Regions from separate parts of the Pantoea sp. SM3640 genome, predicted to be linked through region 3. Evidence: riboswitches for the same ligand, from Rfam matches in the RefSeq annotation. Region 3 holds a riboswitch; each other region holds the start of a gene.
The links. A riboswitch is a leader RNA that binds a small molecule or an ion and turns the genes downstream of it on or off. The one in region 3 is predicted to bind thiamine pyrophosphate.
Positions count from the first base shown of each region.

Region 1: it holds a riboswitch for thiamine pyrophosphate, as region 3 does, so the genes downstream of both, thiM (hydroxyethylthiazole kinase) here and thiC (phosphomethylpyrimidine synthase ThiC) in region 3, are expected to answer to the same signal.
Region 2: it holds a riboswitch for thiamine pyrophosphate, as region 3 does, so the genes downstream of both, thiB (thiamine ABC transporter substrate binding subunit) here and thiC (phosphomethylpyrimidine synthase ThiC) in region 3, are expected to answer to the same signal.

Region 1 covers NZ_CP064872.1:1,163,052-1,170,358, forward strand. The annotation lists gene IV493_RS05385 (AEC family transporter) at 1-866, opposite strand, end outside; gene IV493_RS05390 (hypothetical protein) at 964-1,161, opposite strand; TPP riboswitch at 1,460-1,556, shown strand; gene thiM (hydroxyethylthiazole kinase) at 1,591-2,388, shown strand; gene thiD (bifunctional hydroxymethylpyrimidine kinase/phosphomethylpyrimidine kinase) at 2,375-3,175, shown strand; gene IV493_RS05405 (GntR family transcriptional regulator) at 3,228-3,914, opposite strand; gene IV493_RS05410 (mannitol dehydrogenase family protein) at 4,015-5,475, opposite strand; gene IV493_RS05415 (MFS transporter) at 5,543-6,826, opposite strand; gene IV493_RS05420 (Zn-dependent oxidoreductase) at 6,908-7,307, opposite strand, start outside.
Region 2 covers NZ_CP064872.1:3,165,018-3,172,324, forward strand. The annotation lists gene IV493_RS14815 (MFS transporter) at 1-682, opposite strand, end outside; gene sgrR (HTH-type transcriptional regulator SgrR) at 936-2,597, shown strand; TPP riboswitch at 2,633-2,735, shown strand; gene thiB (thiamine ABC transporter substrate binding subunit) at 2,782-3,768, shown strand; gene thiP (thiamine/thiamine pyrophosphate ABC transporter permease ThiP) at 3,744-5,351, shown strand; gene thiQ (thiamine ABC transporter ATP-binding protein ThiQ) at 5,338-6,039, shown strand; gene IV493_RS14840 (DedA family protein) at 6,043-6,807, opposite strand; gene polB (DNA polymerase II) at 6,976-7,307, shown strand, end outside.
Region 3 covers NZ_CP064872.1:3,624,690-3,631,996, forward strand. The annotation lists gene nudC (NAD(+) diphosphatase) at 1-542, opposite strand, end outside; gene IV493_RS16820 (Rsd/AlgQ family anti-sigma factor) at 632-1,138, shown strand; TPP riboswitch at 1,291-1,391, shown strand; gene thiC (phosphomethylpyrimidine synthase ThiC) at 1,479-3,401, shown strand; gene thiE (thiamine phosphate synthase) at 3,404-4,030, shown strand; gene IV493_RS16835 (PLP-dependent aminotransferase family protein) at 4,224-5,678, opposite strand; gene IV493_RS16840 (DUF1127 domain-containing protein) at 5,853-6,035, shown strand; gene rpoC (DNA-directed RNA polymerase subunit beta') at 6,090-7,307, opposite strand, start outside.

The DNA of each region.
Region 1 (7,307 bases), 1.5 Mb from region 3:
GGAATGACATTGAACTTCTGCGACATCAGATAGACGTTAACTCCGACCGCCATCGAGCCCAGCAATACCACCACTTTACTCTCCAGCGGCGGCAAGCCGGTCAGCCAGGCAATCGCCCATACCGTCATCGGCTGCAGTATCAGCTTCAGCAGGCAGATGGTATAGCTCTCTTTAAGTCCGTCCCGCACCCGATAGTGCGCCAGGCTCATGCCCAGCGTGACCAGCGACAGCGGCGCGGCCAGTGAAGCCAGCATCTTTAACGGTTCCGCGGCGAGCATTGGCAAAGGACGCTGCAGAAAACTCCAGGCCGTTCCGCTGAGAATGCCGATGATGAGTGGATTTTTTACCACCCCAATCAGAGTGCGCCAGACGCCTTCCAGCGAGAAGTTGCCCTGTTTTGCCCACTCGACCGAAACGGTGAGTAAGGTCCAGAGGATCAGGCTGTTAAACACCAGCACCAGCGCCACCGGGGGCAGGGCTTCTGGCCCGAGCAGCACCGTAGCTACCGGGATCCCCAGCATCACGTTATTGGAAAAGATGCCACCCAGCGCAAAGACCGAAGCCGCCACGCCATCCAGATTAAACAGCCTTGTTGCCAGCACTCTTCCCACGATAAAAACCAGCAGGCAACTGCCGAAGAAGGCCAGGAGCAGGCGCGCATCCACCGGCGGACTTTGCGAGAAGGTGCTCATCACCCGAAACAGCATGCAGGGCAGCGCGACGTTAAACACAAAACGGTTCATCCCTTCACTGATGCTGGCGGGCCATTTTCCGAGGCGCGTCAGGCAGTATCCCAGCAAAATCAGGATAAACAGCGGAGCTGACAGATAAATTTGATGGCTAAGGCTTTCAAACAGCAGTGGCATAGGGAGAGTCTGGTCAGACGATGATTAGTTACCAGACTAACAAATTGCTAACTAACTGTTAACTATAACGGTGTCCGGATTGAGCGCAGCAGGGACGCTAGCCTAACCAGCGGCGTGCCTGCTGGTCACTGATATCGCGATAATAGACGCGATGAATGATTTCGCCGCAGCCCGCACAGTGCGCGGAAATATAGGTGGAAAGATAAGATCTGCCATTTGGCGCGATAGCACCCCGACGTTCAATAATAATATCCTGCCATCGATGGCGGTGAGGAATAAGCGCTGATAATCGCATCATACATCCTGAATAGTATGAATTTCTGCTCCAGAAGTTTATTAACTCACTGAAATAAAGTGTTTTTTACGATGATGCTGCGGGCAGGTTAATTATTATAGGGTCACCAGAATCCCTGCGGGAAATATTACCCGTCAGGGTAATAAACAGGGCTACCTAGAAAGAGGTATCCCGATAACCCGCAGCATTAAGCCTTTTTTTGTACTGCTGAGAGTTGATCGGGATCATGTGAATTGTTTCAGTTCCGATTATTTTCCCGGCTTGCTTTAACGGTACGCCTTGCCTATGCTGCAAGCCGTAACACGACTCGGGGTGCCCTTCTTTGTGAAGGCTGAGAAATACCCGTATTACCTGATCTGGATAATGCCAGCGTAGGGAAGTCTGATGCCTGACCGCATTCGCCTTCTTGTTCGCCGGTTGGGAACAACGATGACACATCAATCTCAACACCTTTCTGCCGCGCACTTCGCGCCCGTTCTGCACACTTTCCGCCGTCAGTCACCGCTGGTGCACTGCATGACCAATGACGTGGTCCAGAATTTCACTGCCAACGTCCTGCTGGCACTCAATGCCTCACCGGCAATGGTGATCGATGCTGACGAAGCGGCACAGTTCAGCCGCTTTGCCGATGCGTTGCTGATTAACGTCGGCACCTTAACCCGTGAGCGTCAGCAGGCGATGCAGGCTGCCGTCACCGCCGCCAGTGAGGCGGGAACCCCCTGGACACTCGATCCGGTCGCCGTCGGCGCGCTGACGCTGCGCAGTGACTTCTGTCAGCAGCTGCTCAGCCAGCAACCGGCGGTGATCCGCGGTAATGCGTCAGAGATTCTGGCGCTGGCGCAGCAGGCCAGTGGCGGGCGCGGTGTTGATACGCTGCATCAGGCGGATGCAGCACTCGATGCGGCACAGCAACTCGCTGAGACCTGGCATTCGCTGGTCATTGTCACCGGCGAAGTGGACTATGCCACCGACGGTCAGCGAATCCTCGCCATCAGCGGCGGAAGCCCGTTAATGACGCGGGTGGTCGGGACCGGCTGCGCGCTCTCTGCCGTGGTCGCGGGATTCAGTGCTCTGCCGGGCGATCGGCTGATGAACGTGGCGGCCGCCTGTCAGGTCATGGCCCTGGCGGGGGGAAAGGCGGCGGCGCAGGCAGCCGGGCCGGGCAGCTTTGCCACCGCATTTATTGATGCACTCTGGATGCTGGAGGTGGAGCATGAAGCGCATTAATGCTCTGACGATAGCCGGTACCGATCCCAGCGGTGGCGCAGGCATTCAGGCCGATCTGAAAACCTTCTCCGCCCTGGGCGCCTACGGCACCAGTGTGATTACCGCACTGGTGGCGCAGAACACGCAGGGCGTGCAGTGGGTTTATCGCATTGAACCGAACTTTGTTGCCGCCCAGCTCGATTCGGTACTGGATGACGTGCGTATCGACAGCGCAAAAATCGGCATGCTTTCTGAAACGGCCATTGTGGAACAGGTTGCGGCCCGGCTGAGGCGTGCTGAGATCCCGTTTGTGGTGCTGGATACGGTGATGGTCGCGAAAAGTGGCGATGCGCTGCTCTCGCCAGACGCCGTGGCCAGCGTACGTGAGCAGTTATTACCGCAGGTGTCGCTCATCACGCCAAATCTGCCGGAAGCGGCGGCATTGCTGGATTGCGCTATCGCCACCGATGAGGCGGAGATGCGCGAGCAGGGACGGGCCTTGCTGGCACTTGGCTGTCAGGCGGTGCTGATGAAGGGTGGTCATCTGGCGGCAGCGGAGAGTCCGGACTGGCTGATTACTCACTCAGCAGAACAGCGATTCAGCACGCCACGCGTGCATACCCGTCATACCCATGGCACCGGCTGCACGCTGTCGGCCGCCTTAGCCGCGTTACGTCCGCGCCATGCTGACTGGGCAGAGACGATTGAGGAAGCCAAAAACTGGTTGCAGCAGGCGCTGTTAAAGGCGGATTCGCTGGAGGTCGGAAAGGGGATTGGACCGGTGCACCATTTTCACCAATGGTGGTAAAGGCGAAGGCCCGCATCGACCTGGTATTCAGGCAGTGCGGGCAGTTTCAGTTTCAGGGGGCTTCAAACCAGGCGCTGTTGCGCTCGGCAATCGGGGTGATTGAGAAGATCATCTCCTGCAGGTGACGGCGCATCGCTGCTTCGGCGGCATCGGCATCATGGCGCTTCAGCGCGGCAAAAATCTCTTCATGCTGCTCAATCAGCCTCTCCGGTGGTGAGACTTCACTCAGCGTCAGAAACCGCACCCGGTCCATTGCCGCTTTGATGTTTTCCACCGTCTCCCAGGCAAGCTTGCAGTCAATGCTTTCAGCGATCAGGCGATGAAACTCATCATCCAGAGTGAGGAAAGCCTGGCTGTCATGCCGTCCGGCGGCCATGCGCTGCAACTGCAGATTGTGTTCCAGCGCCATCAGAGCAGGATCGTCAATCTCCAACGCTGCCCGCCGCACTACCGACACTTCCACCGCCTCACGGATAAAACGGCCATCCGCGACACGCTTAGCGGAGATTTTGCGCACGAAGGTGCCGCGCTGCGGCAATACCTGTACCAGTCCGGCTTCAGCCAGCTTAATGAACGCTTCACGCACCGGCTGGCGCGAAACGTTGAAGCGTGCGGAGACCTCTTTTTCAGAGAGCAGCGAACCTGGCTGAATTGCGCAAGTGACAATATCTTTGCGCAGATAACGGTAAATCTGCTGATTTACCGGTTCGCTGGTAGTAATGGTATAGGCGATCGACATGCAGCAATATCCATATTACGGCTGGCATAGGCCAGCACGATGGGAAAGTGTCAGTCTAATCAGGGTACTGCGCCTGCGCCAGTGCTTTGTGACCGCAGCATTAGCTGCGGTTCAGGTACTGATGCACTGTAGCTCGTGCGCCCTGGGTGGTGAGTTGCTGATACCAGGCCGTCAGCCGGGCGACCACGTCGCCATTCTGCGCCAGATCCTCGCCGAAGACTTCGCGGATGGCGAGTAATGCCCGTACGCGAGGCTCACCCTCTTCGCTGGCGGCAACGCACTCTGCGAGCTGCGCTTTCATCGGGTCGCGGATTTCAATCGGCTGGCCCTGTTCATCAACGCCACCGACATAGCGCATCCAGCCCGCTACGCCCAGCAGCAGCAAATCGCAGTCACTGCCGTGCTGCAGGTGCCAGCGCAGGCTGTCGAGCATACGCTGTGGCAGTTTCTGTGTGCCGTCAGTGGCAATCTGTCCGGTGCGATGTTTAATCGCTCGGTTTTCATAACGAGCGATCAGCGAGTCGGCATAGGCATTGAGATCCACGCCCTGGGTCCGCAGTGTGGGTGCCTGCTCATCGATCATCAGGGAACGGGCGGCGGCACGGAAATGGGGATCGGCCATGCAGTCGCTGATGTACTCATAACCTGCCAGGAAGCCGAGGTACGCCAGGAAAGAGTGGCTGCCATTCAGCATGCGCAGTTTCATCTCTTCATAGGGCAGGACATCACTGACCAGTTCTGCGCCCGCCTTTTCCCACGCCGGACGACCATTGACGAAGTTATCTTCAATAACCCACTGGAAGAAGGGTTCCGCTTCAACCGCAACCGGGTCGCTGGAACCCAGGCGCGCGCTCAGGGCCGCAAACGCCGCATCGGTCATCGCCGGAACGATGCGATCCACCATGGTTGAGGGGAAGGTCATGTGCTGCTGAATGTACTCTGCCAGTTCCGGATCCTGCTGCCGGGCCAGTTGCACAATCACATTACGGGTGACGTGACCATTTTCCGGCATGTTGTCACAGGACATCACGCTGAAGGCAGGTAACCCCTGGTCACGGCGGCGGCGGATCGCGGCCAGAATAAGACCCGGTAGCGAGCGCGGCGCATCCGGATGCTGCAGATCATGGACGATATCGGGATGATCGGGATTTAAATTGCCACTGGCGGGCTGATGGCAGTAGCCTTTTTCAGTGACGGTCATGGAGACAATCGCCACTTCAGGCTGACTCATGGCGTTAATCACCGCCTCAATACCGTCACTTTTACCGTGCAGCGCCTGTGTGATGACACCAATCACCCGGGTATGCAGGGAATTATCGGCCACCTCTGTCAGGGTATAGAGCAGATGCTGCTCACGCAGGGCGTGAATCAGCGCGCCGCTGTTGAGGTTCACTTCGCAGTATCCCCAGTCGCTGCCCTGTTCAGCCAGCTTATCGCTGCAGAGTGCCTGATGGGCGCGATGAAACGCACCAAAACCGATATGCACCATGCGGGTTTTTAACTGGCTGCGGTCGTAAGCGGGGCGCCGGACCTCAGCGGGCAGGCGATCAATCTGTAACATAGTCCGTCCTTATGGCAAACGGGGCGCAAAGCGCCCCAAAATCATCATTCTGTTAGCGGAACAACACTCAGACCGAAACCGGTTTATCCTCAGGTTTTGGACTGCGAATCACAAACAGCACCAGGAAAGCCCCCAGCGCGGCGACACAACCCGCCAGGATAAAGGCGCTATCGAACTTACCGGTGTGCTGAACAATAAAGCCGGTGACGATCGGCCCGATGATGCCGGAGAGGCTCCCCACCAGATGGATAAAACCGCTGATGCTGCCAATACGGCTCTTGTGCACCACATCCTGAATAATCGCCCAGTAGATCGCGCCGGTGATGTAGAGAAAGAAAATGGACACCGACATCATCATCACGGCGGGAACCACCTCTTTTATCGTACCCGCCAGTGCCACACAAATTGCGGCTGCCAGCAGTGAGACCACCAGCACAATTTTGCGGGACAACAACAGTTTGCCGGTGATATTAAAGATTCTGTCAGAGATCCAGCCACCCAGCGCCAGGCCAACGAAACCGACGATCCACGGGATCATGGTGGTGATGCTCATCGATTTGATATCCAGGCCGTGCGCCTGCACCAGATAGGCCGGGAACCAGCTCAGGAAGAAGAACAGGATGTAGTTGTAGCAGAAGAAGGCAAACGCCGTGACCAGGATAATCGGCTGGCGCAGGTAGTAACCAAACGGATGCGGCGTTTCAGACAGGTCGACCTCGTCATTCGGGCTGGTGGCTTTCAGGCGATCGATCAGCAGACGCTCTTTTTCGGTGACCAGTTTGCTTTTCGCCGGATTATCAGCGGCAAAGAAGAGCCAGAACGCCATCCATACCAGACCGATACAGCAGACGATCACAAAGGCCGGACGCCAGCCGTAGGCCAGGGCCAGATAGCCGATGATCGGACCGGCTACCGCGCCGCCCAGCGGTGATCCGGCACTTAGTAAGCCCATCGCCGTGGCGGCCTGCTTCTTCGGGAACCAGCCATTAATCGCCTTGTTAGCCGAAGAGCAGATCGGGCCTTCAGCCATGCCGAACAGCACTCGCAGGATCAGCAGCGACCAGAAGCCGGTAGCCAGCGCGGTCATACCGCAGAAAATGGACCAGGCACCCACGGCCACGGCCAGCACGATTTTGGGGCCATAGCGGTCAGTGGCGAGGCCACCGACAAAGTTAAACAGGGCGTAGCCGAAGAAGAAGCTGCCGAAGATCATGCCGAACTGCTCAGCATTAATCGCCAGATCTTTTTCAACCAGCGGCACGGTCAGAGACAGGGCAACACGATCGAGGTAATTGATCATGTAAACCAGGAACAGCAGCAAAACGAGGGTCCAGCGCAGATTCTTGAACATACAAACTCCGTGATCTGTTTTATCTTTTTAATTATGCCGGCGGGTACACACCGGCAGAGGACACCTGGTGTTCAGCGGGCATTAACCCATCTGAAGGATCACTTTGCAGCAGGTGCGCGGATCTTTTTCGAACAGGGTCATCGCGCGTTCAATCTCCTGCAGCGGGAAGTAGTGGGTGACCAGCTTCTCTGGCTGGATTAACCCCTTTTCCATCCATTCAATTACCTGCGGGAAGCGGTTGCTGTTAAGACGTGAGGTAAACAGCGACAGCTCTTTGCTGGTCAGGCTTTGCTGAGTAATGCTGCACGGTTCGCCGGAGAAGCCCAGCAGACCGATGCGCGCGGCCGGTGAGGCGAGGGCGGCGGCTTCTGCCAAAATGGAGGGATGGCAGGCCGCGTCGATAATCAGCGTGGGCTGCACGCCCTCAAGCTGAGCCGCTAACGGGATTTCGCTATTATCAAACAGCTGATCGGCACCGCTC
Region 2 (7,307 bases), 460 kb from region 3:
ACATCACGACGGAGGCGATGAACAGCAACCGCACATCCCGATCCCGCCAGCCGCTTATCGGCAGCCCGCCGCCTTGCATCAGCGGCTGCGTGCGTGGCACAGATGGCAGCGTAAACCAGACCAGCAGGATACAGATCAGAAACAGCGCAGCGGCCACCAAAAACAGCGTCACAAAACCGTAGTTCAGCGCCAGCGCGAACGAGAGCGGTGGCCCGATCACCCACGCCAGCGACAGCTGCGCACGCATCACCGAACTGAACATCACCGCTTCCCGTGACGACTGATCGGCATACTCCCGCGCCAGCGCAAACAGCTGCGGCATTGAGACGCTGGCCAGCGCCGACAGCAGTACACCCAGCGTCAGCAGGGTCAGATAGTGGCGGGTAAAGGCAAACAGCAGCGCATTCATCAGCGCCATCAGGCAGCAGAAGAGAATGATATGCCGACGATCGCCAACGCTGTCTGAGCGCTTAGCCACCAGCATGCTCACCACGATACCGGCCACCGCATTGATGGTGAAAAACAGCCCGACCCAGAAGGGCCGCGCCTGCACCTCGCGCGTCAGAAACAGGCTGAGCGTGGGTGCCTGTAATGCGCCCGCGATGCCCAGCATGAACGAGGCAACCATAAAAGCGAGGTAAACCGGATTGATGCGGCGCTGCCGCGTTAACAGCGATTTCATAGCGAAATCCCTTTCAGAACAAACAGACGGGAAAAAGAAGGGTAGACGATACCGCGCAACATGAAAAAAGCCAGCAGAGATCATCTGCTGGCGGTGTAAATGCACCCTACTCAGAAAAGCACTCCACTGAACAGCGAAGTGAGGGTCGAACGCCATTCACTGCTGAATGCCTCCCGCTCTTCCCATAGCGCAAAGTTTGCTCTTAAAATGGGGCAGAAAAAACAGAGCGCTTTTCACCGGGAGTTCCTCTTTTATGTCCTCATCACGTCTGAAGCAGCAGTTCATTCGCCTGTGGCAGAGCTGCCAGGGGCAAACGCAGGAGATTACCCTCAGCGAACTGGCTGACCTGCTGCATTGCTCTCGCCGTCATATGCGTAATCTGCTCAACCGGATGCAGGCTGCAGGATGGCTGATCTGGCAGGCGGAAGCCGGGCGCGGCAGGCGATCGCAACTCACCTTCTGCTACACCGGTCTGGCGTTGCAGCAGCAGCGTGCTGAGGATCTGCTGGAACAGGATCGCATCGATCAACTGGTCCAGCTGGTGGGCGATAAAAACCAGGTGCGGCAGATGATTGGGGCACACCTGGGGCGCAGTTTCCGCCAGGGCAAGCATATCCTGCGGGTGCTCTACTATCGTCCGCTGCTTAACCTGCTGCCCGGTTCGCCGCTGCGGCGCTCGGAAACGCATATTGCGCGACAGATTTTTAACGGCCTGACGCGGATAAATGAGGAAAACGGGGAAATCGAACCCGATATTGCGCACCACTGGCAGCAGACTTCCCCACTTCACTGGCGCTTCTTTGTGCGTCCGGCGATTCGCTTCCATCACGGCAGAGAACTGGAGATGGAGGATGTGCTCGCCACGCTGGAGCGTCAGCGCGCCCATCCACTCTTTTCCCATATCGCGCAGATTGACTCGCCTGCCCCCTGGACGCTGGATATCCGTTTAAGCCAGCCCGACGAGGGATTACCCTGGCTGCTCGGCAGCGTCAGTGCGATGATCCTGCCGAGCGAATGGCCGACACTGCGTGATTTTGCCCGTCAGCCTGTTGGCACCGGTCCCTACCGGGTGATCCGCAATCAGGAGAGCCAGCTGAAAATCGAAGCGTTTGATGACTACTTCGGTTTTCGCGCCCTGATTGATGATGTCTCTATCTGGGTCCTGCCCGACATCAGCGATGAGCTGGTCTATGCCGGTGTCCGACTGCAGGGCGACAGCGTCGATGAAGTTCAGGAGGAGAGCCGCCTTGAAGAGGGCTGCTACTATCTGCTGTTCGATCAGCGTTCAGAGCAGGGTCGCAACGAGGCGGTGCGGCGCTGGGTCAGCTACCTGTTTAACCCCATCGCCCTGCTCAATCATGCCGGCGTCGGCTATCAGCGCTACTGGTTTCCGGCGTATGGTCTGCTGCCGCGCTGGCATCATCGCCGTGATCTGACGCCCGTGGAAAAACCGCCCGGCTTAACGCACCTGACGCTGACCTGGTACAGCCAGCACGTGGAGCACGAAGGTATCGCTAATGCACTGCGTCCGCTGCTGGCAGCGCATGGCGTCACGCTGGAGACCCGTGAGATCAGCTACGAAAGCTGGTATCAGGGCGAGGCGGAAAGTGATATCTGGCTGGGCAGCGTGAACTTTACCCTGCCGCTGAATTACTCCCTGTTCGCGCAACTTTATGAGATTCCACTGCTGCATCACTGCCTGCCGATCGACTGGCATGGCGATGCGGCCCGCTGGCGTGAGAAAACACTGCCGCTGGCCGAATGGAGCAAGCAATTAGTCGAAGAAGCCGGTCTGCATCCGCTGTTTCATCACTGGCTGCTACTGGAAGGACAGCGCAGCATGCGCGGCGTACGGATGAATACCCTGGGCTGGTTTGATTTTAAATCGGCCTGGTTCGCGCCACCAGCGCTGTGACGCTTTCGCCCCGGCGCTGAAATGACTAGAATGTGACGTTCTCAACGGGGTGCGGCCTGCCACAAGCAAGCCGCTGAGAGAGACCCGTCGAACCTGATTCGGTTAATACCGACGTAGGGATTTGAGAGGCCTCTGTGCTCAGATCCTTTGCGACTCATCCCCTATTCTCCTGAAGGAGCGCAAAGTGTTAAACAAAGTTCTGCCGGTGCTGCTGTTACTCTCCGCCCCCGTTCTGGCGGCTAAGCCAGTTCTCACGGTCTACACCTACGACTCCTTCTCCGCCGACTGGGGCCCTGGCCCGGCAGTGAAAAAAGCCTTTGAAGCCCAGTGCGACTGCGAACTGAAATTCGTCACGCTGGAAGATGGCGTCTCGCTGCTGAACCGCGTCCGCATGGAAGGCAAAAACAGTAAAGCGGATGTGGTGCTGGGGCTGGATAACAATCTGGTGCAGGCGGCGCAAAAAACTGGCCTGTTTGCCGAAAGTCAGGTCGACACCTCGACATTAAAACTGCCCGATGGCTGGCACAACACCACCTTCGTGCCGTTCGATTATGGCTACTTCGCCTTTGTCTATGACAAAACCCGGCTGAAAAATCCGCCAAAAAGCCTGAAAGAGCTGGTCGACAGCCCGGAGAAGTGGCGGGTGATCTACGAAGATCCCCGCACCAGCACGCCCGGCTTAGGTCTGCTGCTATGGATGCAGAAGGTCTATGGCGATCAGGCCCCGCAGGCGTGGCAAAAGCTGGCGCAGAAAACCGTGACGGTCACTAAAGGCTGGAGTGAAGCCTATGGCCTGTTCCTGAAGGGTGAAGGCGATCTGGTGCTGAGTTACACCACCTCACCGGCTTACCACATCATCGAAGAGAAAAAAGAGAACTATGCTGCCGCGTCTTTTGCCGAGGGACACTATCTGCAGGTTGAAGTGGCCGCGCAGTTAACCAGCAGCAAACAGCCCGCGCTGGCACAGCAGTTTATGAAGTTTATGGTCTCGCCTGACTTCCAGCGCACTATCCCCACCGGCAACTGGATGTACCCGGTGATCGACACGCCTCTGCCTGCCGGTTTCACGGCGCTCAGCGTGCCTTCAACTGCTCTGCAGTTCTCGCCGGAAGAGGTTGCCAGCCAGCGTTCGGGCTGGATTAGCCAGTGGCAACGCGCCGTCAGCCGCTGATGCCGCGCTGGCTGATCCCCGGTTCCCTCGCCACGGTGTTACTGACACTCGTGGCGTTTCTGGCCTTCGGTGCACTCTGGAGCGCCGCACCGGACACGGACTTACGCGGCGTGCTGCAGGATGACTACCTGCATCACGTTATCGCGTTCTCTTTCGCTCAGGCGCTGCTCTCCGCCCTGCTGTCACTGTTGCCTGCAGTACCGCTGGCGCGGGCGCTCTATCGACGCAGCTTCCCAGGCCGCCAGCTGCTGCTGCGCCTGTGCGCCATGACGCTGGTGCTGCCGGTGCTGGTCGCGGTGTTCGGCCTGCTGACCGTTTACGGTAGCAATGGCTGGCTGGCGCAGCTGTGCCAGATGGCAGGGCTAGGTTATCACTTCTCGCCCTATGGTCTGCCGGGCATCTTGCTGGCGCACGTCTTCTTTAACCTGCCGCTGGCGACCCGCCTGATGCTGCAGGCGCTGGAGAGCATCCCGGCTGAACAGCGTCAGCTGGCGGCGCAGCTCGACCTGCGCGGCTGGCACCATTTTCGTCTGCTGGAGTGGCCGTGGCTGCGGCGTCAGCTGCTGCCAACCGGCGCGCTGATCTTTATGCTCTGTTTCGCCAGCTTTGCCACCGTGCTGTCGCTGGGTGGCGGTCCTCAGGCCACCACCATTGAGCTGGCAATATTCCAGGCGCTGAGTTATGACTACGATCCCGGACGTGCGGCGCTGCTGGCGCTGATTCAGCTCGGCTGCTGTCTGACGCTGGTGCTGCTCAGCCAGCGCTTTAGCAAGGCGATTCCCGCCGGAACCAGTCAGTTGAACGACTGGCGCGATCCGCAGGATTCCCGTGCAGCACAGCTGATGGATGCGCTGCTGATCGGGCTGGCGCTGATCCTGCTGCTGCCTCCGCTGGCGGCGGTCATTGTCGATGGTCTGCACGGCGGACTGCGTGGCGCGCTGGCACAGCCTGCACTGTGGCAGGCCACCTTTACCTCACTGCGCATCGCCATTGGTGCCGGTTTACTCTCAGTGGTCCTGACCATGATGCTGCTGTGGAGCAGTCGGGAACTGCGTCTGCGTCAGCGTCCGACGGCAGCGCAGTTGATCGACACCAGCGGCATGCTAATTCTGGCGATGCCAGGCATTGTGCTCGCCACCGGCTTTTTCCTGCTGTTCAACGCCACCATCGGCCTGCCCGAGTCGGCCGACGGGCTGGTGATCTTTACCAATGCGCTAATCGCCATTCCCTATGCGCTGAAAGTGCTGGAAAATCCGATGCGGGATGTCGCAGAGCGCTACGGCAGACTTTGCGATTCACTGGATATCCACGGCTGGAACCGGCTGCGGCTGATCGAGCTGCGGGCGCTGAAGCGTCCGCTAGCCCAGGCGCTGGCCTTTGCCTGCGTGCTGTCGATTGGTGATTTCGGCGTGGTGGCGCTGTTTGGCAGTGCCGACTTCCGCACACTGCCGTTCTACCTTTATCAGCAGATTGGCGCCTATCGCGGTGCAGATGGCGCGGTCACCGCCCTGCTGCTGCTGCTGCTCTGCTTATTGCTGTTCACGCTAATGGAAAAATTACCAGGCCGCCATGCTGACACTTGATAACCTCACTTACCTTTATCAGCATCTGCCGATGCGCTTCAGCCTCACTGCCGCGCGCGGCGAGCGGATCGCGATTCTCGGACCCAGCGGAGCCGGTAAAAGCACGCTGCTGAGCCTGATCGCCGGTTTCCTGCCGGTGAAACAGGGCACCCTGATGATTGACGGTCAGGAGCACACCCACAGCGTCCCGGCCAGACGACCGGTGTCCATGCTGTTTCAGGAGAACAACCTGTTTCCGCACCTCAGCGTGCAGCAGAACATGGCGCTGGGCCTGCATCCGGGATTAAAACTCAACGCTGAGCAGCGTCAGCAGCTGGCCGCGCTGGCCGACCAGGTGGGATTAGGCGATCTGCTGACTCGCCTGCCGGGCGAACTGTCAGGCGGACAGCGTCAGCGCGTGGCGCTGGCACGCTGTCTGCTGCGCGACCGGCCGGTGCTGCTGCTGGATGAGCCTTTTTCTGCACTGGATCCGGCGCTGCGTGGCGAGATGCTGCAACTGGTGCGTTCGGTGTGCGAAGCGCGCAGCATCACGCTGCTGATGGTGTCGCACAGTCTTGAAGATGCACAGCAGATTGCGCCGCGCAGTGTGGTGATTGTGGATGGACGGGTGTACTGGGATGGCGAGACCCGACAGTTGCTGTCGGGCGAGACGCGGGAGGCAGAAGTCCTCGGCATCCCGCGTCGTTAAGCGTCAGGCGAAGAACACCTGCCACAGCAGATGACGGAAAACCGGCATCATCGGATGGAACTGAATACCCACAAACGCCGCAACGGCGATCACCAGCCCCAGCGGTCCTGCCCAGCGTAAACGCTCAGGCGGCAGCCAGGCGGTCGCCCAGTCGCGGCTCTTGCCGCTGCGCCACCAGCGCCAGCATAACCAGCCGCCCAGCCAGATCAGCAGGGCTACGCCGAGTAACAGCCACTTAAAGCTGCCGCCCTGCGCGGCTTTGGGCACATCGATCGCTACACCCGCCAGAATACCGGGCAGCAGATAGAGCGGCGGCCAGAGGATGCAGCCAATAATGTTCGGCGGCAGGAATTTACGCACTGGCAGCTCCAGCATACCGGCCGCCAGCGGAATCAGCGGACGTGTCGGCCCCACAAAGCGCCCGACCAGAATCGTAAACATGCTGTGCTGATGCAGGGCATGCTCGGTTTTATCCAGCAGGCCTTTATATTTTTGCAGATACTTCCAGCGATGCAGCGGCCCCTGGAATTTCCAGCCGATACCGTAAGAGACCCAGTCACCAATCAGGCAGCCCGCAAAGCCCGCCGCCCAGGCAGGATAGAGACCAAGCTCGCCACTGCCCACCAGCGCACCCAGACTGGCCATCATTACCGTACCTGGCAGCAACAGCCCGACCAGCGCCAGCGACTCCAGAAACGTCACCAGCGCAACGGCAAACAGCGCCCACTCCAGGGACTGCGTAATCAGTTGTTGAATCCAGGCTTCCATAATCATCCTAAGTAAAAGCAGAAGGCTGGATTGTCCAGAGCCAGCCACACAGCGTCAAGGCAAGAATTGTAGGACAATGTTGACAAAAGCGGCGGCGGGAACTGTATAAATATCCATGATATACTTAAGCAGTTTTCTCATCCCTGAATTGCTGAGTCCGGAGAACATCTGAATATGGCCCGCGCAGGTTTTCTGCTCACCCGCCACTGGCGCGACAGCCCGCAAGGCACCGAAATTATCCTCTGGCTCGCCACGGATGCTGGCGCACAGCGCGTGGTACTGCCGGTACAGGAGTCCGTTGCGTTTATTCCTGAGGAATTTCAGGCGCAGGTCAGCGAATTACTCAAAGATGAACGTCAGTTTCGGATTCAGTCGCTGGCGCTGAAAGATTTCCGCCGCCGCCCGGTTTTTGGCCTCTACTGTCCGCAGAACCGTCAGCTACAGCGCATCGAAAAGCGGCTGCGCGAACAGGGCATCCCGGTCTATGAGGCGGATATCCG
Region 3 (7,307 bases):
ATATTGCTCTCTTCCATCACTTCCCGGGCAACGGCCTGCTCCAGCGTCTCGCCGACCTCCACAAAACCGGCCAGCACGGTGTAGACCTTGTTGCGATGGCGGGCATGATTCGCCAGCAGGATTTCATCGCCACGACGGATAGCCACAATGATGCAGGGCGCGATCTGCGGATAGTAACGCTCACGGCAATGGCTGCAGAGACAGGCAAATTCATGTTTGCTGTGGTGCATCTCATGGCCGCAATAGCCGCACCAGCGATGAGAACGGTAGAATTCCGCCAGCTGTACACCGCGACCCACCAGCTGAAACAGCTCCACATCCTGATCGATCAGCTGTCGCACGGAGAACATATCGGAAGAACGCGGCTCACAAATCAGCCAGACTTTTTCGCCCTGCCATTCACCAATGGTCCGGGCCTTACTGCCGGTTAAACCAAATTTTTCGGCGTTTCCGTGGGGTAAATCACCTTGTGGCAACCAAAGTTTCTGTTCATGGCTGACAATCCACCATCCAGCGTCTACGCTTGAGATTTCGCATTGCATTTATTTCGTCATCCTTAGCGTCAACCCGCACGCTGAAGCCCTGATGTTAAGTGTGTAGATAAACAACTATAACTCACATGGAGTTAGATATGCTTAACCAGTTAGACGTCCTGGCTGAACGCGTAGGTGGCAGTAATGAACTGGTCGATTCGTGGCTTGAAGCACGCCGCCAGCTACTGGTGACCTATTATCACCTGGTCGGTCTTAAACCTAAAAAAGAGGCGCTGACGCGTCTTGACGAGCAGGCGCTCGACAACTTCTGTCACGGCCTGGTCGACTATCTTTCTGCCGGTCACTTCAGTATCTATGAGCGCGTAATCAGCGAAATGAGTGGCGACAGCCCGATGATCGCTGCCGCGCAGATCTACCCTCCGCTGGAAGCGAATACTGAGCGTCTGATGCAGCTGTATGACGGTCACCTGCAGCAGGCGATTGACGATGAAAACTGCATGACCTTCCAGCAGGCACTCTCCGAAGTGGGCGAAGTGCTGGAATCACGCTTTACGCTGGAAGATAAGCTGATCCAGCTGGCCTGGGATAACCAGCTTGCTACGCCGCCAGTGGCGAATGACAGCCATATCGCGCGTCCGGCTTGATGGTTAACAACGGCAAAGGGCTTGAGATTATCCCGTAGCCCTTTTATGCTGAACAGGTTCTGAGGAGTACTCTCCAGAGAACCTTTGTTATTTTAGCGTTGAAATGTAAGGTTTTTACGCCCGGGTCTGTTATCAGACACCCGCGTAAAAACTGCTTCTTGTCGGAGTGCCCAGTTGGGCTGAGACCGTTAATTCGGGATCCGCGGAACCTGACCAGGTTAGAACCTGCGTAGGGAACAAGAGTAAAAATTCTCTGTATGCCAGCATGCCTGTGCTGTCTATACGGTTACTCCTTCCGAACTCCGGACAAGCATCGTTCCCCTTTAACAGGAAGATTGCTATGTCTGACCCAAAAATGACCCGTCGTGAACAACGTGCCCAGGCGCAGGAATTTATCGATTCCCTGCAAAGCGGCAGTGCTTTTCCCCAGTCCCGTCGCATCTGGATTACCGGCAGCCGGGAAGATATTCGCGTGCCGATGCGTGAAATCACCCTAAGCCCGACCCACATCGGCGGCACCAAAGAACAGCCTCTCTATGAGCAAAATGAAGCGGTGCCGGTCTATGACACGGCGGGTGCTTATGGTGATCCCGCGGCGCAGATCGATGTGCATCGTGGTCTGGAAAAGCTGCGCGCTCGCTGGATTGCTGAACGCGACGACAGTGAGCTTCTCGAACAGAACAGCTCGGGCTATACCCAGCAGCGGCTGGCTGACGAGGGGCTGGATCATCTGCGCTTCGATCACCTTCCGACACCGCGCCGCGCCCGTGCAGGCCGCCGTGTCACGCAACTGCACTATGCCCGTCAGGGCAGGATTACCCCGGAAATGGAGTTCATCGCCCTGCGGGAAAACATGGGCCGTGAGCGAATCCGCAGTGAGGTGCTGCTGCAACAGCATCCGGGACACAGTTTTGGCGCACATCTGCCCGCCGACATCACCCCCGAGTTTGTCCGTCAGGAGGTCGCTGCCGGACGCGCCATCATCCCTGCCAATATCAATCACCCGGAATCGGAGCCGATGATCATTGGTCGTAACTTCCTGGTTAAGGTCAACGCCAATATCGGTAACTCGGCAGTCACCTCTTCTATCGAGGAAGAAGTGGAAAAGCTGGTCTGGTCGACCCGCTGGGGTGCCGATACGGTGATGGATCTCTCTACCGGTCGCTATATTCATGAAACGCGAGAATGGATTTTGCGAAACAGCCCGGTGCCCATCGGTACCGTGCCGATCTATCAGGCGCTGGAAAAAGTGAATGGCGTGGCTGAGGCGCTGAACTGGGAAATATTCCGGGACACGCTGCTGGAGCAGGCGGAACAGGGCGTCGATTACTTCACTATCCACGCGGGCGTGCTGCTGCGTTATGTCCCGATGACGGCGAAACGTCTCACCGGGATCGTGTCGCGGGGGGGATCGATCATGGCCAAATGGTGCCTGTCGCATCATCAGGAGAGCTTCCTGTATGAGCACTTCCGGGAGATCTGTGAAATCTGCGCCGCTTACGATGTCTCCCTGTCGCTGGGCGATGGTCTGCGTCCGGGTTCGATTCAGGATGCCAACGATGAGGCGCAGTTTGCCGAACTGCGAACCCTGGGTGAACTGACGCGTATTGCCTGGGAGTATGACGTTCAGGTGATGATTGAAGGTCCGGGACATGTGCCGATGCATATGATCCGCCGTAATATGACCGAACAGCTCGACCTGTGCGATGAAGCCCCCTTCTACACGCTTGGCCCGCTGACCACTGACATCGCGCCCGGCTACGACCACTTCACCTCGGGTATCGGTGCCGCCATGATTGGCTGGTTTGGTTGCGCCATGCTGTGCTACGTCACGCCCAAAGAGCATCTGGGTCTGCCGAACAAAGAGGACGTGAAGCAGGGATTGATCACCTACAAAATCGCGGCGCATGCTGCCGATCTGGCGAAAGGCCACCCCGGTGCGCAGATCCGTGATAACGCCATGTCCAAAGCGCGCTTTGAATTCCGCTGGGAAGATCAGTTTAACCTGGCGCTGGATCCCCATACGGCAAGGGCGATGCATGATGAAACCCTGCCGCAGGAGTCGGGCAAGGTGGCCCATTTCTGCTCAATGTGCGGCCCCAAATTCTGCTCAATGAAAATTTCCCAGGAGGTGCGCGAGTTTGCGGCACGCCAGGATGCCCGTGCCGAGCCGGTTGAAGTTGGCATGGCGCAGATGTCAGATCGTTTCCGCAGCCGCGGCAGTGAGCTCTATCACCCTGCCGATGCCATTAAGGAGGAGTAAGGATGCCTGCATTTCCCGCTACCGCCCCGCGTCTGGGACTTTATCCGGTGGTTGATAGCCCCGAGTGGCTCGAACGCCTGCTGGAGATGGGCGTTCGCACGCTGCAGCTGCGTATCAAAGATCAGCCTGATGAGGCCGCCGAGCCCGCCATTGCTCAGGCAATTGCGTTGGGCAAACGCTACGACGCGCGTCTGTTTATCAATGATTACTGGCAGCTGGCGATTAAACATCATGCTTATGGCGTACATCTGGGTCAGGAGGATCTGGATGTCGCCGATCTTGCCCGCATTCATCAGGCCGGGTTACGACTGGGACTCTCTACCCACGACGATGCGGAACTGGATCGCGCTCTGGCAATCCAGCCCTCTTACATCGCACTTGGGCATATTTTCCCGACGCAGACCAAAGAGATGCCTTCTGCACCGCAGGGCATTGCACAGCTGAATCAACACCTGACACGTCTGTCGCATATTCCCACCGTGGCGATTGGCGGTATCTCGATTGCACGGGCACCTGAGGTGCTGGCCACCGGCGTCGGCAGCATTGCGGTGGTGAGTGCGATTACTCAGGCAGATGACTGGCGTGCCGCAACGCGCACGCTTCTGGCGCTGGCAGGACCAGGCGATTAAGCATTTATGGAACCTGCCGCGCATATTGGCTGCAAAATCGGTAACGCCAGCGTTCTTCCGGGAAAGCAGCGCGCAAAGTGGAATGTTGCCGCTGGCGTGCTGTGATCCAAAACCTTAACGTGGCATCCGTCAGGTTAAGGTTATCTGACCAGGGCCGGTTCCCTCCTCTTGCCGGCCCTGCTTCTTCTTTTCGCTATGCGGGCGTCGAGGTGGAAGTCTGCGTCTCATGCTGGCACGAGAGCATGGCACGTTCGACGGCCGCACCCACCAGCGCCAGCGCCTGTTCAGTCTGCTCGTTGATCGGCAGCCCGTAGTTTAAGCGCAGACAGTTACGATATTTACCCGACGCTGAAAACAGTGAGCCTACAGCAATCTGAATTTTTGACTCGCGCAGTTCCCGGTTAAGCCGGACCGCATCAAACGCTTCGGGGAGTTCAATCCACATCAGAAAGCCGCCCTGAGGACGGGAAACGCAGATACCGCAGGGAAAGTAGTGGCGTACCCAGCAGCTAAAGGTTTCATAGTTACGATGATAGATTTGCCGCATCCGGCGCAGATGGGGCTGATAATGTCCCTGGCGGATAAACTCAGAGACCGCATGCTGAGGCTGCGTCGCGGTTGAGCCTGTGACAATATATTTCATGTGCAGCACGCGATCGCGATAACGACCAGGTGCAACCCAGCCGACGCGCAGACCTGGCGCCAGCGTTTTGGAAAAGGAGCTGCACAGCAGAACCCGGCCATCGAGATCCAGCGCTTTAATTGTGGAGGGGCGCGGGTATTCCCAGGCTAACTCACCATAAACATCATCTTCAATCACGGCGGCATCAAACCGCTGCGCCAGCGCCAGCAATGCCCGCTTACGCTGTTCGGGCATGATGAATCCCAGCGGATTATTGCAGTTCGGCACCACGACCACCGCTTTGATCGGCCATTGATCAAAGGCCAGTTCCAGCGCTTCCAGACTGATGCCGGTGACCGCATCCGTCGGGATTTCAATGGCACGAATGCCAAAGCCGCGCAGGGTTTGCATGATGCCGTGAAACGACGGTGACTCAACAGCAATGATATCGCCCGGCTCACAGACCGCGCGTACGGCGACCGATAACGCTTCGTGGCAGCCAGTCGTAATGACAATGTCATCGGCCGTGAGCTGACAGCCGCTGTCTATCGCCAGCCGTGCAACCTGTTGCCGCAGCGCGAGCACACCATAAAGGTTGTCATAATTCAGCAGCGCCATGTCCTGCTTCTGCGCCTGGCGGCTGAAAGCTTTCCACAGCGGCTTAAGCGTCGGCTGGGTCAAATCGGGCATGCCACTGCCCAGCTGCAACACATCATCTTCCAGACGGCCGTTAATCAGTTCCAGCACCGCATCCCACTGTGTCACCTCAACCGGCCGCTGGGCGGGACGGGTCAGCGCAGGGATCGGCGGCGTTGCTTTGCGTGACGCCACAAAATAGCCGGAGCGCGACTGCGGTGTAATCATCTGCTTCTCTTCCAGCAGATGATAAGCCTGCTGCACGGTACTGATACTGACGCCATGCTCCGTACTCAGACTGCGTACTGAAGGCAGGCGCTCACCGCTGCGATATAAGCCTTGTTCGATACGCTGAGCCAGCAGCGTAGCCAGATGTTCATAGCGGGTCATTGTATCTCCACAGGCTCAGATGCTGAGCCGTAACCAGTACAGTTCCGTCTCTTTTTTACCATTCAGATCGTCATGACGGCAAACTGTATGTTAAATAAAAGTGATTTTTGCGTCTGTATCATACAGAGAAATCCACTGAAAATGGTCCTCAGACACTTCACTGAGGGCACTATCATGGGATATGACGAGAATCGCGCAGCTAAACCGTTTACAGGCACGCCTTACCACCTGGTTCGTTATCTGTGGCGCAGTTACAAACGCTGGCAACTGCGGCGTGAGACGCGCCTCATCCTGTCGAAGTTAAGCGACAGTCAGCTGAAAGATATTGGTATCAGCCGCAGTGACTGGAATGGCTGAATCTGAGACAAAAAAAACCCTGCCGAGGCAGGGTTTTTATCAGGCAAAGGACGATTAATCGTCTTTGTTGCCGCCGAGACCGGCGTTCAACAGTTCAGCCAGGCTGGCTGAGGCTTCATCCGCAGTCACCTGCGGTGCAACCGGAACTTCACCTGCCGCTTTGCGGCGCATACGATCCTGATGGTACGCATAACCGGTACCGGCCGGGATCAGACGACCCACGATCACGTTCTCTTTCAGGCCGCGCAGTTCGTCACGCTTGCCTGCTACTGCTGCTTCGGTCAGGACACGTGTGGTCTCCTGGAACGAGGCTGCAGAGATGAACGATTCGGTAGCCAGTGACGCTTTGGTAATACCCAGCAGGTCACGCATGAAGGTTGCGCCGACTTTTCCGTTCGCTTCCAGATCACGGTTAGAGATCTTGATGCGAGAGAATTCAGCCTGCTCACCTTCCAGGAAGTCTGCACTTCCTGCGCTCACGATGGTTGCTTTACGCAGCATCTGACGAACGATGACTTCGATGTGCTTATCGTTAATCTTAACGCCCTGCAGACGGTAAACTTCCTGCACTTCGTTAGTGATGTAACGGGTCACCGCATGCACGCCACGCAAGCGCAGGATGTCATGTGGAGACTCTGGGCCATCGGAAACCACGTCACCGCGCTCAACACGTTCACCTTCGAACACGTTCAGCTGACGCCATTTCGGAATCATCTCTTCGTATGGCTCACTGCCATCCAGCGGAGTAATGACCAGACGACGCTTACCTTTGGTCTCTTTACCGAAGGAGATGATGCCGCTGATCTCCGCCAGAATAGCTGGCTCTTTCGGACGACGCGCTTCGAACAGGTCAGCAACGCGTGGCAGACCACCGGTAATATCCTTGGTACCGCCAGATTCCTGCGGAACACGCGCTAACGTGTCACCAGCACTGATCTTAACGCCATCTTCCAGCTGAACAATCGCTTTACCTGGCAGGAAGTACTGAGCCGGCATATCGGTGCCTGGGATCAGAACGTCGTTGCCGTTGGCATCAACAATTTTCAGCGCAGGACGCAGATCTTTACCGCCTGCAGTACGTTCAGCACTGTCCAGAACCACCAGCGAAGACAGACCGGTTAAGTCATCTGTCTGACGGGTAATCGTCTGGCCATCAACCATATCCGTGAAGCGAATGAAACCGCCCACTTCGGTGATGACTGGCATGGTATGCGGATCCCAGTTTGCGACGGTTTCGCCCGCTGCAACCTGCTCACCATCACCTTTCGCCAT